DNA from 2 places in the Pseudoalteromonas sp. TB41 genome. Region 2 is predicted to be linked to the other one. Evidence: riboswitches for the same ligand, from Rfam matches in the RefSeq annotation. Region 2 holds a riboswitch; the other holds the start of a gene.
What was found. Region 2 has a riboswitch for lysine ahead of dapA (4-hydroxy-tetrahydrodipicolinate synthase). Riboswitches for the same ligand answer to the same signal wherever they lie in the genome.
Positions count from the first base shown of each region.

Region 1: linked by a shared signal. The riboswitch ahead of lysC (lysine-sensitive aspartokinase 3) and the one ahead of dapA (4-hydroxy-tetrahydrodipicolinate synthase) in region 2 are both predicted to bind lysine.

Region 1 covers NZ_AUTH01000110.1:114,032-121,936, reverse strand. The annotation lists gene L641_RS0120325 (NAD(P)-dependent oxidoreductase) at 1-398, opposite strand, end outside; gene L641_RS0120320 (glutathione peroxidase) at 519-1,061, shown strand; gene L641_RS0120315 (2-hydroxyacid dehydrogenase) at 1,150-2,130, shown strand; gene L641_RS0120310 (sodium-dependent transporter) at 2,226-3,548, opposite strand; gene L641_RS0120305 (4'-phosphopantetheinyl transferase superfamily protein) at 3,715-4,473, shown strand; gene lysC (lysine-sensitive aspartokinase 3) at 4,450-5,841, opposite strand; lysine riboswitch at 5,917-6,092, opposite strand; gene nhaD (sodium:proton antiporter NhaD) at 6,191-7,438, opposite strand; gene L641_RS0120290 (hypothetical protein) at 7,635-7,905, shown strand, end outside.
Region 2 covers NZ_AUTH01000023.1:27,213-35,117, reverse strand. The annotation lists gene L641_RS0103965 (YdiU family protein) at 318-1,727, opposite strand; gene L641_RS0103960 (DNA-3-methyladenine glycosylase I) at 1,736-2,434, opposite strand; lysine riboswitch at 2,622-2,801, shown strand; gene dapA (4-hydroxy-tetrahydrodipicolinate synthase) at 2,929-3,813, shown strand; gene L641_RS0103950 (2,3,4,5-tetrahydropyridine-2,6-dicarboxylate N-succinyltransferase) at 3,829-4,569, shown strand; gene L641_RS0103945 (PLP-dependent decarboxylase) at 4,569-5,774, shown strand; gene L641_RS0103940 (succinylglutamate desuccinylase/aspartoacylase family protein) at 5,780-6,901, shown strand; gene L641_RS0103935 (phospholipase A) at 7,079-7,905, shown strand, end outside.

The DNA.
Region 1 (7,905 bases), on a different contig from region 2:
CCGTTTTCAGCACCTGCTTGACCGCCCGATACTGGCGCATCAATAAAGTCGATATGCTGTAAAGCCGCTTTTGCCGCAACTTCACGCGCTACCTCAGCAGAAGTAGTTGTGTGATCGATTAAAATCGTGTTTTTGTCCATACCAGCTAAAACGCCATCATCGCCGTATACCACTGAACGTAAATCGTCGTCATTGCCTACACACATAAAGACCATATCGGCACCATTTGCGGCTTCACGCGGGGTAGGTGCAAAACTGCCGTTAAAATCTTCGACCCATTTTTGTGCTTTAGCTGCTGTGCGGTTATAAACACATACGCTGTGCCCTGCTTTTGCTAGATGCCCTGCCATTGGGTAACCCATTACGCCTAAACCTATAAATGCAATTTTAACTGACATAAAAATGACCTATTTAACTGATAACTTAGAAACATAAGCTCGATTATGTCAATCGGCCGCTAAAAAAGCGAATGAAAGTCTTTTAAAATTTCCCTGATAAGGAAATTAGGTAGGTAATCTATGGATAGCATTTATCAATTTAACGCACCACTTTGTAATAACGATGATTTTTCTTTGAGTCAGCTAAAAGGAAAAACGGTTCTTATTGTTAATACCGCCAGTAAATGTCATTTTTCTGCGCAATTATGCGCGCTAGAAAAGCTATATCAACAATACAAAAACGATGGGTTTACTATTTTAGCCTTTCCGTGTAATCAATTTGATAAAAATGAGCCATTAGAGGGAATGGCCATTAAAGACTATTATCAAAAACATTTTTCAATTAATTTTGAGGTGTTTAATAAGGTCATGGTAAATGGCCCAGATACGCATCCACTGTTTAGTTATTTAAAGTCTCATACACGAGGTATTGCACAAAACCGAGCAATAAAATGGAACTTCACTAAGTTTTTAGTTAATGCACAAGGGCAGCTGGTTGCTCGCTATGCACCGCGAACTAAACCGGAGTCATTACATAATGTAATAACAAGCTGCTTAGAATCAGTGCCCGTTATAAAACCGACGACCGCTCGTTTAGGAGTCCGTTCGGCTGTATTAAAATAATCCTGTCGTAATTAAAACAACAAGAGTGAAGCATCTATAGTAAGAATAGTTTATGGTAATAAAATAATTGATTACTTGGAGCTAGTTAATGGATATTGCTTTTTTTAGTGCTCAGAAATATGAGCGACCTTTTTTTGAGCAAAGTTTAAATGGCTTTTCTAACATCACTATTACTTATTTTGAGCAAAGTTTATCGGCGCAGACGGCAATATTAGCTAAAAACTTTGACGCTGTGTGCGTATTTGTAAACGATACAGTAGATAAAGCAGTGATTGAGCAACTTGCCACATTGGGTGTTAGCGCTATTTTATTACGCTGTGCGGGGTTTAATAACGTTGATTTGCCTGTTGCCAAACAGCATAACCTCAGCGTATTACGCGTACCCGCCTACAGCCCTGAGGCAGTAGCGGAGCATTGTGTTGCCCTTATGCTTACCCTCAGTCGTAAAACACACAAAGCTTATAACCGCGTGCGCGAAGACAACTTTGATTTAAATGGCTTACTTGGGTTTAACTTACATAACAAGACCATAGGGATTATAGGCTGCGGTAAAATAGGCTTGGCACTGTGTAACATTTTAAATGGTTTTGGCGCTAACGTTTTAGTGTGCGACCCTTTTGCAAAACCAGGCAATTACACTATTACCGATTTAAATACCCTACTTGCCCAAAGCGATATAATTTCACTGCACTGCCCGCTGAGCGAAGACACGCATCATTTAATCGATGACGCTGCATTTAATAAAATGAAAACCGGGGTCATGCTCATTAATACTTCTCGCGGTGCACTGGTAAACAGCCAAGCGTGTATTAAAGCACTTAAATCACAAAAACTGGGGTACTTAGGGCTTGATGTGTACGAACAAGAATCAGAACTGTTTTTTAAAAACCACAGTGACGAAATAAATCAAGACGATATATTCTCTCGTTTAGTGAGTTTTAGAAATGTGTTAATAACAGGGCATCAAGGCTTTTTTACTCAAGAAGCTCTAACCGAAATCGCTAATATAACATTACAAAATGCAAACGAGCTTGCTCAAGGGCAAACGCTAACCAATCAAGTATTGTAATATCAAGTCATTTAAAATGTAAAAAGCGAACTTTCGGGTTACTCCCAATAGTTCGCTTTTTAAAACGGCATTTTTAAATTCGCGTTTAAAAGTTATTAACCAAACGCTACATTTGCAAATACTAAGGTCATAAGTACAGGACACACAAAACGAATGTACTGAGCAAACCAATAATGTGCACCAGAACTTGCTTGATGAAGCTTATTACCACGCTGCCATAACCAGCCCACTGTAATAAAATAAAACAGTCCCATCAACGGCAATTGGTATTGGGTAAATACCATAATCACTAAACCAAATAACCAATCAAAGTTTAAAATAATGGTACTGGCACAAATAAGCACAACAGCACTGACTGCCCAAGTTGCTTTGGTTCTATCTACACTGTGGTTTTCAACCAAAAATGCCACAGGGATCTCAGTTGATGAAATAGTTGAGGTAACTGAAGCTATCGACATCAATACAAAAAATAATAAGCCAACCAATAAACCAATTTCACCCATAGTGCCAAATAGCTCAGGTAATATGGCAAAAATAAGTTGCCCCTCACCAATTAGTTTACCGTTACTAAAGACTTCAACGCCATTGTACTGGGCAACATAAATAGCCGGAATTATTAATAAGCCCGCCAAAAACGCCACGCTGGTATCAAGTAGCGCAACACTTGCGGTTAATTTTGGTAAGTTAGCTCCGGGTTTTAAATATGAGCCGTAAATCATCATACAGCCTACCCCAAGCGACAACGAAAAGAACGCTTGCCCCATTGCGGCAATAATTAAATCAGGGTCGAGTATTTTACTAAAGTCAGGCACTAAATAAGCAGCAAACCCTTCGCTTGCGCCATCTAACGTTGCAATATAAATAATAAGCCCAATAAGGAGAACAAGTAATAGCGGCATTAAACGGCGTGACCAGGTTTCTATTCCCGACTTCACCCCTTTTAAAATAATACTGGCGGTTAAAATAAGCATAAGCGGCGTAAAAATAAAATTACGTAACATAGAGTCGCTATGTAAAAACTCACTCAAGCTATGCAAGCCAAAAAAGCTACTTATAGGCTCTATAGCGTAGGAAAGCATCCAACCGGCCACAATTGAGTAAAAACTTAACATAACGATGGCACCGGCAAGGCCAATATAGCCTGCTGCGGCTCCCACTTTAGGGGCATGATCTTGCCATGCTTGGCTTAGCGCTTTAACAGGGTTAGCTTGGGCTTTGTAACCTAAATACAGCTCGGTGTATAAAGCAGGTAACGCCAGCAAAAAAATAACGATAAAGTAAACCAGTAAAAATGCGCCGCCACCATGATTAGCAGCCTGCGTAGGAAAACCCCATATATTACCTAAACCTACCGCTGCACCGGCTGCTGCCAATACAAAACCTAGTCGACTTTGAAAACCATCACGCACTTGTGCCATACACCTACAAATCTGTTATTATTTTAACGAATGCGAATTAAACCATATTTAAGAGCCACTGAGTAATAAAAATGTACTTAGCGCTCACAACAACTAACAACCGCTCACAAACTATCCAGCTTTGGGTAATAAATATGTAATCGGTCGTCATTTATAACGAGCAATGATGAGTGTAACTTACTTTGAAAACCAGCTAGCAGTCACGCCCGCTTTAGCAAATAACAGCCATTGCATTGCGTTGCTTAACGCGACCACCCTCAATGTGGGTGAATTTGATTTACCCCACTATTTAAGCCCTTTTGAGCTCAATGTTATTAATCGGCGTAAAAATCCACAGGCTAAACAAGAATATTTAGCCACACGTTTAGTGCTTAAATACCTAGTAAAGACCACTTTTGCTGCTTATTCCTGCGTAAAATCGTGTGATATTAGTTCTGAATTTAACCCCGATAACAGTAAATTAGAGTTACATATTAAAAATACAACAGACGTGATCAGTTGCTGTATTTCTCATTCTCATGGTTTTGTAGGTGCAGCGTTAAATGTAGCATCAACTCAATTTGGCTTTGATATTGAAAAAATTAGTTTAAAGCGCCCTTTTATTAAACTCGCTAAACACTTTTACCACCCAGCCGAAGTGAGCTTAATAACCGATACAGATAATATAACAGCTCAAGCACATCATTTTTTTAGGATTTGGACATTAAAAGAAGCGCTGGCTAAAGCCACCAGCCGCCCCATTGCTCAATTATTAAGCCCTAATGTGTTTAACGAACTTAATAACACTCAGCTTACAGCTTGTAGCAATACCGTGGTTGGAGCACATAACGACATGTTTGATATTAGCGTTGTGGCAAAAAAAAGCACCGACTGGCGGTGCTCAATAATAACTATTAACGATTTACGCAGCGCAATCACTTTCTAGTAATCGACTATGAATCGCTTGAACCACTGCATCAGACTCGCTTTGCTCAACTAAAAAGCACAAGTTATGTTTACTTGCACCATGGCAAATGAGTCTAATATTAAAGTCACTTAATACTTTCATTAAATTCATTTCATGTTGGCGCAAAACAATTTCAGAGCCAATTAACGCTACCAGCGTTAAATTGTTTTCAACCGATACATGGCAAAATTCAGCGAGTTTATCTAAGCACTCTTGATCTAGCTCTGGGCGTGATGCATTAGGCGCATTATCAAGGGTAATTGCTACACTAATTTCAGAGGTGGTAACCAAGTCTACCGAAATATTACATTCACTTAAAATAGTAAATATACGGGCTAAAAAGCCACTGGCTAATAACATTTCTGGGCTTTTAAGAGTTAATAATATTTGGTTTTTACGTTGCGTGACCGCACGAATACCTGGTAGCTGCGATTTTTCACGTTCAATCCAAGTACCACCACGCTCTGGCTCTGTGCTTGAGCCAACAAACACATTTATATGGCTGCGACTGGCTGGCAAAATTGTAGCCGGATGCAGCACTTTAGCGCCAAAAGTGGCCATTTCTGCCGCTTCATCAAAGCTTAAACGCGCAATAGGAGTGGCTTTTACACACAAACGAGGATCGGTGCTAAAAATACCCACTACGTCAGTCCAAATATGCACACTTTTAGCGTTAATAGCCTCAGCAAGCAGTGCAGCGCTATAATCTGAGCCGCCTCTACCGAGCGTGGTCGTTAAATTGTTTGCATCGCTACCAATAAACCCTTGGGTCACAATAACGCTATCATCAAGCAGCGGAATTAAATGTGTTTTAGCGGCTTGCGCTGTGGCGGCCACATTTGGTGTTGCTTTACCAAATTGGCTATCGGTTTTAAGCACCTGGCGCACATCAAAACGAGTGGCATTTAAACCCTTTAATCTTAGTACTTGGGTAAATAAGTACGACGATAAACGCTCGCCAAAGCTAAGTAGCTCATCGAACTGCTGCTCAGTATTGAGTGTTTGTGCTGCCAACGTTTGAAATGCATCAAGCGTTTGATTAAACCCAAGGGCTAAATCCTCATCTAACGACAGGTCATTTAAAATAGCCTGCTGAATCGCAAGGACACCATCAATATGCTGTTGGCGTTTAGTGGCTTCAATACCCGCTTTGCAAAGCTCCACTAAATGATTGGTCACTCCGGCACTGGCGCTTACTGCAACAATACGTACATTTTTATCGTTTACGATAATTTCGCTACAACGGCTCATCGCCTCAAAGTTAGCAACGCTGGTGCCACCAAATTTGGCAACAATGTAATCTGATTTTGTGCACTGTGAACTTTGTGGCACTGGTTGGGTAGTCATTTCGTCTCCTTTCGCGGCATCCAAACCGCAATAAAACAAGAAGAACTTGGCAGGAAATAAAGATAAGAAAAATCTACTGCCAGAAGCTCTCCACCTAATAAATTGGTGACAGTTTTGAGGATTCAGCCCCATAAACCGAAAAACAATGGTAACGACCCATTATTTTCCTCGGCGAGTACTTCCCTCCTTAATGGTCGCAGGCTGTCGTTGCCTCACATTAAGTACCTAAGTATCGCACCTCTTCTAAATGTATTATTAACCTGAGGCTAATAAAACAAAACCGCACTAAGAGTGCGGCTTTGAAAGTTATCGTTTAGACGTCTAGCTGTCAAGTCGTTTTACTATAAAATCAAATAAAACTACCCATTAAGTAAGAGCCCGCATAACCAAAGGTGTAACACAGTAATAAATACAGCGATAAGCGAAGGTAACTTGCAAACGTCAGCTCTTTTACCTTACTCATAGCAATAATACCAGCCGCCGAACCAATGATCAGCATTGAACCACCCACACCGGTTGCATACGTAAACGACAACCAATGCTGTTGACTCATTACAATGTCGGCTTTTAGTAACGCAGCCGTTAGTGGCACGTTATCAACACCTGCAGATAAAATACCCATTAAGTAGTTAGCGTACTCTGGCGCCATCACTGTATACAGGTTTGTAAATTGGCTTAGCACGCCCACTTCTTTTAATGCGCCAACAAGTAATAACACACCTACGAAAAACAGTAAGGTGTCGTACTCTATGTCACGTATAAAGTCGATCATATCTTTATTGATATCTTTTTTGCGCATTAAAAATTGTGCGACTAAAAACATAATAGACAGGCCGAGTAAAAAGGTAAGTAACGGCGGCACACTATATAAAACACTTAAAGTAAGGGTAGAAATAACGGTAGTGAAGAAAATAACAGCGATAGTAATGTCGGTTTTTTCAATGCGTTTAAATTTAGTCTTTTTAAACTCTAACTGCTTGTTCATACCAATTGATAATAAAGTAGCCAGTAATAATACGCTTAATAATGCAGGCACAATTAACAGTAATAAATTGCTAATTGTTACTTTACCATCAAGGAAAATCATAAGTGTGGTTACATCACCTGTGATAAGTGATACACCCCCTGAGTTCACTGCAAATACAATTAAGGTGGCGTACTTAACTAGTTTTTTGGCTTCAAGCTTTAATGACATTATAACAGCCAAGGAGATCAGTGTAGCTGTTACGTTGTCGGAGATAGATGAAAATACAAATGCAAAACACCCTACCAAAAACATTAGCTTTCGTTCACTAATGCTGGTTGGCATTATCCGGTTCACAACATTTTCGATGAGTCCTTTAGAGTTTAAATAGGCGACAAAGGTCATTGCGGCCATTAAAAACAGCCATAAAGAAGCAATTTCTAAAATATTGTGGTCTAGGAGGGTTTGAATCGTTTCGGGGCTTTGCCCATTAAGAGGAAAAATAAAGGAGATAATCCAGCAAAGTGTACCAAAAAATAACGTCGTTTTGGCTTTGTTAACGTGGATCACATCCTCAATAACGATAAGCAAAAATGCAATCGCTATCAGCGTCAGGATAATCGAGGAAACCATGATATTAAACAACCTTCGGGGTTAAATAAAAATTGAAACCATGTAAAAAATATACCCACAAACTCTATGTGCCTATATTCGGCGCGGATACTATCACTAAGCGAGTGTAAAAACTATTATTAAATCGTCGCAAAAACGAATACCATATAAGTTCGAGAAATATAAAATAACGAATACCAGGATGTTGTAACGCCTTATGATCCCAGCTAAAAAGCTACTTAATACCCTCACTGAGCATTGGGGTGTATTAGAGCTATTATTTAAACGCTTTAAAATGGCCGACTTTAGTATTAAAGATTTACAAAATGCCATAAAACAAAAGCAACCGACATGGAATAATGAGCGCATTTATAAAGAAACCAATCGGTTATTAAATCAAGAAATTATTATTCCGCTGGCTAAATCGTCACAACTAGAAATTAACCGTGCTATTGCTGACTTTGCTACCTTTTTACTGCAAGAAGAGC
Region 2 (7,905 bases):
TTTCTTCCCATTTTAACAACTAAAAATGTAGCTAAGCATTGCTAGCTCTTCTAACTTACCTATACAGTAACTGAGTCTTTGTTAATCAATACTTAACGCAAATATATTTTTTCAATATCTAGGATAATAAAACTAGCTCATAAAAAATGTCGATGAACACAGGCTAGCTCAAAAAGCAAACAATCGCTTTAAACCCCACACGATCACTGGCTTTTATGGAGTTATGGTATCACCCGTTCATAGTTTGCTCTATGAATGAACGTCGCTGGGGTAAAAAATGACCTTTTATATTCATTTTAAAATGCAATAAACCATACTTAAGTACCGCAAAAAGTACGATAATTCTTATCATCTTCGGGCGGCGTTTGAAACTCAGTGGCCTGCGCATGGCTTGTGTAAGGGCTCGACATCACTTTGCTAAAACGACTGAGTAGCTCACTATCCCCATGCGTAGTGTACTGCGTAATAATATCTTCAATAATATGGTTACGTGGGATCACGCTCGGATTGGCTTGTCGCATCACTTGATAGCTGTGCTCATTAGTTCGTGTTTGCCATTGCTGTGCCCAAGAGGTAAGTGCTAATGGTATTTCAGCTTGCCCATTTAACGACTCAGTGAGTGCATTAAAAGTATTGGTATAATCAAGCTGGTGTTGTTTTAATAACCCTAGTAACTCCCCCACCAGCTCATTATCTTTATCATCAGCTATTGTTAGCCCTAACTTTTGTGCCCACATAGCGCTAAATTGCTGATTAAATTGCGTTGAAAAGCCCTCAATTAAAGGCGTCATCATTGCCACCGCTTGCTCGTCATCGTCACTGATCAGCGCTATTAGACTCTCTGCTAAGCGGGCACAGTTCCAACTTGCCATGTTTGGCTGATTACCAAACGCATAACGCCCTTGTTTATCAATAGAGCTAAACACGGTATCAAAATCAAACTGGTTCATCATGGCACATGGACCGTAATCTATGGTTTCACCACTAATTAAGGTGTTGTCGGTATTCATTACCCCATGAATAAACCCCACCCTCATCCAACTTACGACTAAGTTAACTTGATTGGTTATCACTGCGGCTAAAAAATCTAAATAACGCTGAGCGCCAGTGCTGTTAATCTCGGGATAGTGTCTTTGAATGGCTAAGTCGGCTAAGTTTTTTAGGCTAGTAACGTCACCTTGAGTGGCTAAATATTGAAACGAGCCCACCCGAATATGACTGCTGGCGAGTCGGGTTACAATAGCACCTGGTTGAGGTGGGTTGCGATAAACGGTTTCGCCACTGCCAACCACGGCTAAACAACGCGTTGTTGGAATGCCAAGCGCGTGCATAGCTTCGCTCATTACGTACTCACGAATAGCTGGACCTAATGCACAGCGGCCATCGCCTCCGCGCGAAAATGGCGTAGCACCAGCGCCTTTTAATTGCAGATCCCAAAGCTGATTTTTATCATCGCTAATCGCACCGAGCAAATGTGCCCTACCATCCCCTAGTCGCGGTGAAAAGTGACCAAACTGATGACCAGAATATCCCAGTGCCACCGCAGAAATCGCTTGGGGTTCATTACCGCTAAATATATTTGCTCGAGAATCGGCACTCACCTGTATATTAAATTGCTTAGCTAGGGGCTCATTCCATAACAATAACTGTGGCGCTGTCACCTTGGCTGGATGATCGCTAATTGCAAACCCCTCACCAATGTCGGTATACCTTGGCACTAATTTCATGTTTAATCCTATTGTTTTTGGCTGATACCTACGCGATTGTCACCGACACCATAAGCGACAATTAAGCTTAGCTCTTGCATGCTTAAGCCGCTTTGCTGCTGCAGTTCATTAAAGAATGCCTGCGCCGCACTTAGTGACTTTTTAGTTTGTAATCCGCCATCTATAATTTTATGGGCACGCAAATAGCTTTCTACGTCTCTTGAAAGTAAAAAAGTATCTTTTCCTAAGGCGCGCAGCGCATAAGGGCCGGTATTACCACCAAGCCTTGCACCATGCTTTTTTAAATACGCCCACAAGCCAATAATATCTTCACTTGGCCAGTTAGCAATAAACTCACTAAAGCTGCCGTATTGCTCTGCAACTTCGTGGATCATATACGCATTTTCAGTAATAGTTTTTACTTTTTTATAGTTGCGTACAATCCGCTCATCACTGGCTTTTTGCTCAAGCATATCCGGTGGCATCATCAATAGTTTTTCAACATTGAAATCCCAGAAAACCTCTCTAAATCCGGCCCACTTACTGTTGATCACCGACCAATAAAAACCACTTTGAAAAACTTTCCGAGTAAATTCTTCTAGCCAATCATCATCACTTAATGTGACGAGTTGCTTTGTTGATAAAGGTTTTGCGAGTAACAACTTAAGCATTTTTTCAGAGCCCTTTCGCTCTACCGCTCGCTTATAAATATCACTAAATTTTTCCATCTGCTTAATACCTTACTTCGACAATAGTACTAGTGTACGAGAAAAGCAGCTAATACGTAATAACTGTCAATCAGGATGAATCTATCTATATTTAGTCACTTGACACCTAGACGGCTAAAGTGGTTTAATCGCCACACTTACCCTATTACATTGTATTTGCTGATTGATTTTTCAATAGCAAGTGCAAAGGGCTGGAAGAGGTGCGTTATTCAGGTAGCGTATGTTAGGAGCGCAAACTCCATTGAGCATACGTGAGGGGAATTAACGCCGAGAGGTAACACTTTTTTGTGAAAGGTTGCTTCGGGCGACTAGGCTGAATCCTAGCGACTGTCACCAATAACATATTTGGTGGAGAGCTTCTGGTCTTAGTATAATAAGGCCGTGCGCCCTATTATTTAAGCCCATTCGCTCTTCGAATTATAAACACATTCAAAGAGTCAGGCATCCTAAATACCCGCCAAAAACTCGACGAATGCCCTATAAGTTCGTGAGAGATGATCAACAACTTCAATATTAACAATTTCCATTTATGGACTGCGCTGATCACCCCATTTGATCAAAATGGCCTAGTTGATTACGCAACCTTAGACACCTTGGTGGCCGAACAAGAAGCCGCTAACAATGGCATTTTACTGCTAGGTAGCACCGGCGAAGGGTTAGCCCTTACCCTCAAAGAACAGCAAGCCATCGTAGAGCATGTCTGCCAATTACAGCCGAGCGTCCCCCTTATGGTTACGGTAGGCGGTAGTAACTTAAAGCAACAGCTTGAATGGGTTAATTACTGCAACCAGCTGCCTATCCATGGTTTTTTACTCGGCTCGCCTTTGTATGCCAAACCCGGTGCAGTGGGGCAAACGCATTGGTTTGAAAGCTTACTCAATGCCAGTTCTCATCCTTGTATGCTTTATAACGTACCAGGACGTAGTGCGGTTAGCATTCCCATTGCAACCATTGAAAACCTCAAACAACATAAAAATTTATGGGCACTGAAAGAAGCCAGTGGCTCTATCTCTCAATTTGAAGCCTATCGACAAGCAGCGCCTGAACTAGCCATTTTTAGTGGTGACGATGCCCTCATGCCTTATTTTGCCCAAGCAGGTGCAAAAGGTTTAGTGTCGGTTGCAGCCAATGCATGGCCAGTGCAAACCCATGAGTTTGTAAAGCGCAGTTTAAGCGGCCAACACCCTAATCTTTTTGTCCAGTGGTCTAGTGCTATCAATAGCTTATTTTCAGTAGCCAACCCTATCCCAGTCAAAGTGTTAATGCATTTACAAGGGCGTATTGGCAGTCCGTATTTACGCCCACCTTTAACACACCTTGAGCTGACACACACAGATGACATTTCATCGGCAAACAACACCATTTTATCTTGGCATTAAATACAGGTTTTTATAATGAACTGGTTAGAACTATTAAATAATTTAGAAACGGGCGCGGTTCGCGCAGCAACACAAGACGAAAACGGCCAATGGCACGCTAACGTAGAAGTAAAGCAAGGCATTTTAGAAGCCTTTAAAAACGGTCAAAACACCGAGTTTGCTGGCGGTTTTGTTGATAAACATAACTTAGCGCCGCAAAGCTTTGAAGCCACAGCAGGCGTTCGCATGGTACCCGGTGGTTCAAGTGTGCGCCGTGGTGCACATGTTGCCAAAGGCACTATTATTATGCCACCTGCGTACGTAAATATTGGTGCATTTATTGACGAGGGCACTATGGTAGATAGCCACGCGCTCGTAGGGTCGTGTGCTCAAGTAGGTAAAAATGTGCATTTAAGCGCAGCGGTACAATTAGGCGGAGTACTTGAGCCCATTGGTGCCAGCCCTGTGGTCATAGAAGACGATGCATTCATTGGTGCAGGCTGTGTGATTGTTGAAGGCGTGGTAGTTAAAAAAGGCGCGGTACTTGCCCCAGGTGTTCGCTTATCTGCAACCATCCCTGTTTATGACTGCGTAAATGAGCGCCAGCTTGATAAAGGCGAAGCAATCCCTGAATACGCGATTGTGATCCCTGGATCTCGCCCTGCGTCAAACGATTGGGCGCGCGAGCAAGGCTTAAGCATGTCGTGTGCGTTAATTGTTAAATACCGTGACGAGCAAAGTGATGCGTCATTATTGCTTGAAGAGGTTTTACGTTAATGACCTTTTTGAGCACGCCCGTTAAAACCGCTATTGATAAGCTAGCAACTGAGCTTGATACGCCCTTTTTTGTTTATGATCTTGATTCACTAAACACACATTTAACGCGTTTAGTGGCACAAACCGAGGTAAAACTCTGGTATGCAGTTAAAGCGAACCCGTTATCTAGCGTGATCCAACGCTTAAATAACGCTGGTTTTAACTTTGATGTCGCCAGTAAAGGCGAGCTTGAGCAAGTCCTTGCTCAAGGAATTAACAGTGAACGCGTGCTCAACACGGGGCCTGCAAAAAGCCCTAAACAAATTAAGCACTTTATTGCGCGTGGCGTGCGTACCTTTGTGGCCGAAAGTCTCAATCAGGTACGTTGGCTCAACGAACAAGCGATTGCTCAGCAGTGCCAGTTGCAGGTTTTATTAAGGGTACAATTACGCTGGCCCGAGGGTGATAAAAACCCGCTAGGGGGCGATAGTCTTACTCCATTTGGCTTAGGGTGCGACGAGTGGCAGGCGCTAAATACCAGTGACTACTGTGCACTTAATTTTGACGGTCTGCATATTTTTCAGTGGGGCAACATGCTTAGCAGCGACAAACTCGCTGAGCTGTGGACACAAATGATTACGCCGTTAAGGCAACTTGCTGAGGATTTAAATATTAACCTCAAGGTGCTGGATTTAGGTGGTGGTTTAGGTATTCCCTATACGCTTGATACGCCCACTCTAAGTTGGGATGCACTCATAGAGGCGCTTGCAAAAATTAAATGCGATGCGGGGGTTACTGAGCTATGGATGGAACTAGGTCGCTACGCTGTAGGCGAATGCGGCCACTACGCCACACCTGTTGTTGAGCGTAAACTAAATTACGGCCAACAACAGGTGATTATGAGCGGCGGCATTAATCATTTATTGCGCCCTGCGGTCACCAGTCAAGATTTCCCTGCGCGTTTATTACGAGATTCAAACGCAGCAAATCAAGCAATGAGCCTATACGGCCCCTTATGTACTGCACTTGATTGCTTAGGAGAGCACCAATTACCCAGTGATTTAAATGAGCAAGACTGGCTAGTATTTAGTCAATGCGGTGCCTACGGTTTTACCGAAAGTATGCCGTACTTTTTATGCCATGAGCTGGCCGGTGAATATGTTATCCACAATGGCGTATTGAGTTGCGTGCGACAAGCAGAAGATGCAAGCCACTACTTGAGATAAAAAAGATGAATAACACCATAGCTATAAGCCAAGAAAACATTGTAGTTGGCGAAGTCGCAAACGGACTACCACTGACTATTCCTGTGTATCGTTTAAAAGGCGATGGCACCGGCCCAAGTGTGTATGTACAAGCAAATATGCATGGCGCAGAAGTGCAAGGCAACGCGGTAATTTACCAATTACTTGAGCAACTAAAAACACTTAATTTAAAAGGTGATATTACCTTAGTTCCTTACGCTAACCCCATTGGCTGTAATCAAAAGTCGGGGGAATTTACCCTTGGCCGATTCGATCCCATTACGGGGACTAATTGGAATCGCATGTATCACTGCAATAATAAACTGGCGACCCAGTTTGCACAGCAGTTCAGCGATGCCGATGATAAGATTCTGAAAACAGCCTTTAAAGCCGCGTTAATTAATGACGTTGAGCAACAACTCAACGGCCCTGATTATCGTTTAACAACGGGGAAACGGATTGCGCTAAACTTACAAAAATTGGCGCATCAAGCAGATATAGTTTTAGATTTACACACCGGCCCTATTTCTAGTCAGCACTTATATTGCCCTGAGTATGCGACCGATAGCGCGCGTTACTTTAATATTCCCCATGTGCTGGTTATTCCTAATGCCTTTGATGGCGCAATGGATGAAGCAAGCTTTTGTCCATGGTGGCAGCTTAGTGAGCAACTTGCTCAGCAAGGGCGTGAATTTAACGTGCAAGTTGAAGCCTTTACGGTAGAGCTTGGCAGCCAAGAAAAAATCGATTTAAGCGCGGCACTAGACGATGCCAATAGTATTTTAAGTTATTTAAATCATAAGCAAGTATTTGTTGATGCCCCCTACAAGCCAAAATTGATGACAAGATATGGCTGCCAACTAAATGATTATATTGCTTATTACGCCCCCATGGGTGGCATGGTCGAATACCTAGCACCTCTTGGCGGGCATGTTAAAGCTGGAGAACCCATTGCTAAAATACTGCGCATGGAGCGCTATTTAAGCGAACAACCGCTGCAAACTCTAAGCTTTGATCTCGATGCAATTGCGATATTGCATTTTGCCTCAGCGAGTGTGAATCAAGGTACCGAGCTGTATAAATTTTTTACTAACGTCTTTGAGCTTTAGCTCACCCCTTCTCATTGCGTGAGAGTTAGCTAGTAAACAACTAGTTACACAGTAAAAGCGACTTAGGTCGCTTTTCTTTTTAAAGTATTAAAATTCAGGAAAAATTCACCGTTTATGTGTTAAAAAGGCGCTATAATTAGCAAAATACTGACTTCCCTCACTTACAAAGGAATTATAATGAGTTGGCGCCATTGGATACTACTTTCTACATTACTCAGCACAACCGTTGTCGCTGAAGAAACAGCGAATAACGAGCAAAACAATGAACTTGAGCTGGTAAAGCAATGTATTTTAAATGAAGTGATCGGTGGAGACGGTAAGCAAACCCTCGATCAATTACGTAAAAAGTGTTCTGCCGTTGAAGAAAGCAAGCAGCTAACGGCTATCGACAAACGCCAAGCCCGTGAGGCGGTTGGTAAAAAAAATCGTAATGTAATTACCCCGCATAAACGTAATTATATTTTACCTGTTTCTTATATGTCGAACCCAAACACTCGCCCGTTTGATGGATTTGCAGAGTTAACCGATAAAAAAGATGGCGACCCACTTGATAACCTAGAAGCTAAATATCAGCTATCAATTAAAGTGCCTTTGTATGATGAGTTTGCTGACTCAGACCAGGCGATATTTTTTGGCTTTACTTTGCAGTCATACTGGCAAGTATATAACGACGATATTTCTTCCCCTTTTCGTGAAACCAACTACGAGCCAGAAGTATTTTGGATTAATTACTTAGATCCTGAAAACGTTTTATGGGGCGATGAAATGGCAATAGCCATTGGTATTTCGCACCAATCTAATGGTCGTAGTCAGCCAAACTCGCGTTCTTGGAATCGCATTTATGCCGATTTCATTTGGGAAAAAGACGGCTTTGTATTTAGCTTTAAACCTTGGTATCGCATTCCTGAAAACAAAAAGCCTGCGCCGTTAGATGCACGAGGTGACGATAACCCTGATATCTATAAATACATGGGTTACTTTGAATTTGGTGGCGCGTATCGCTT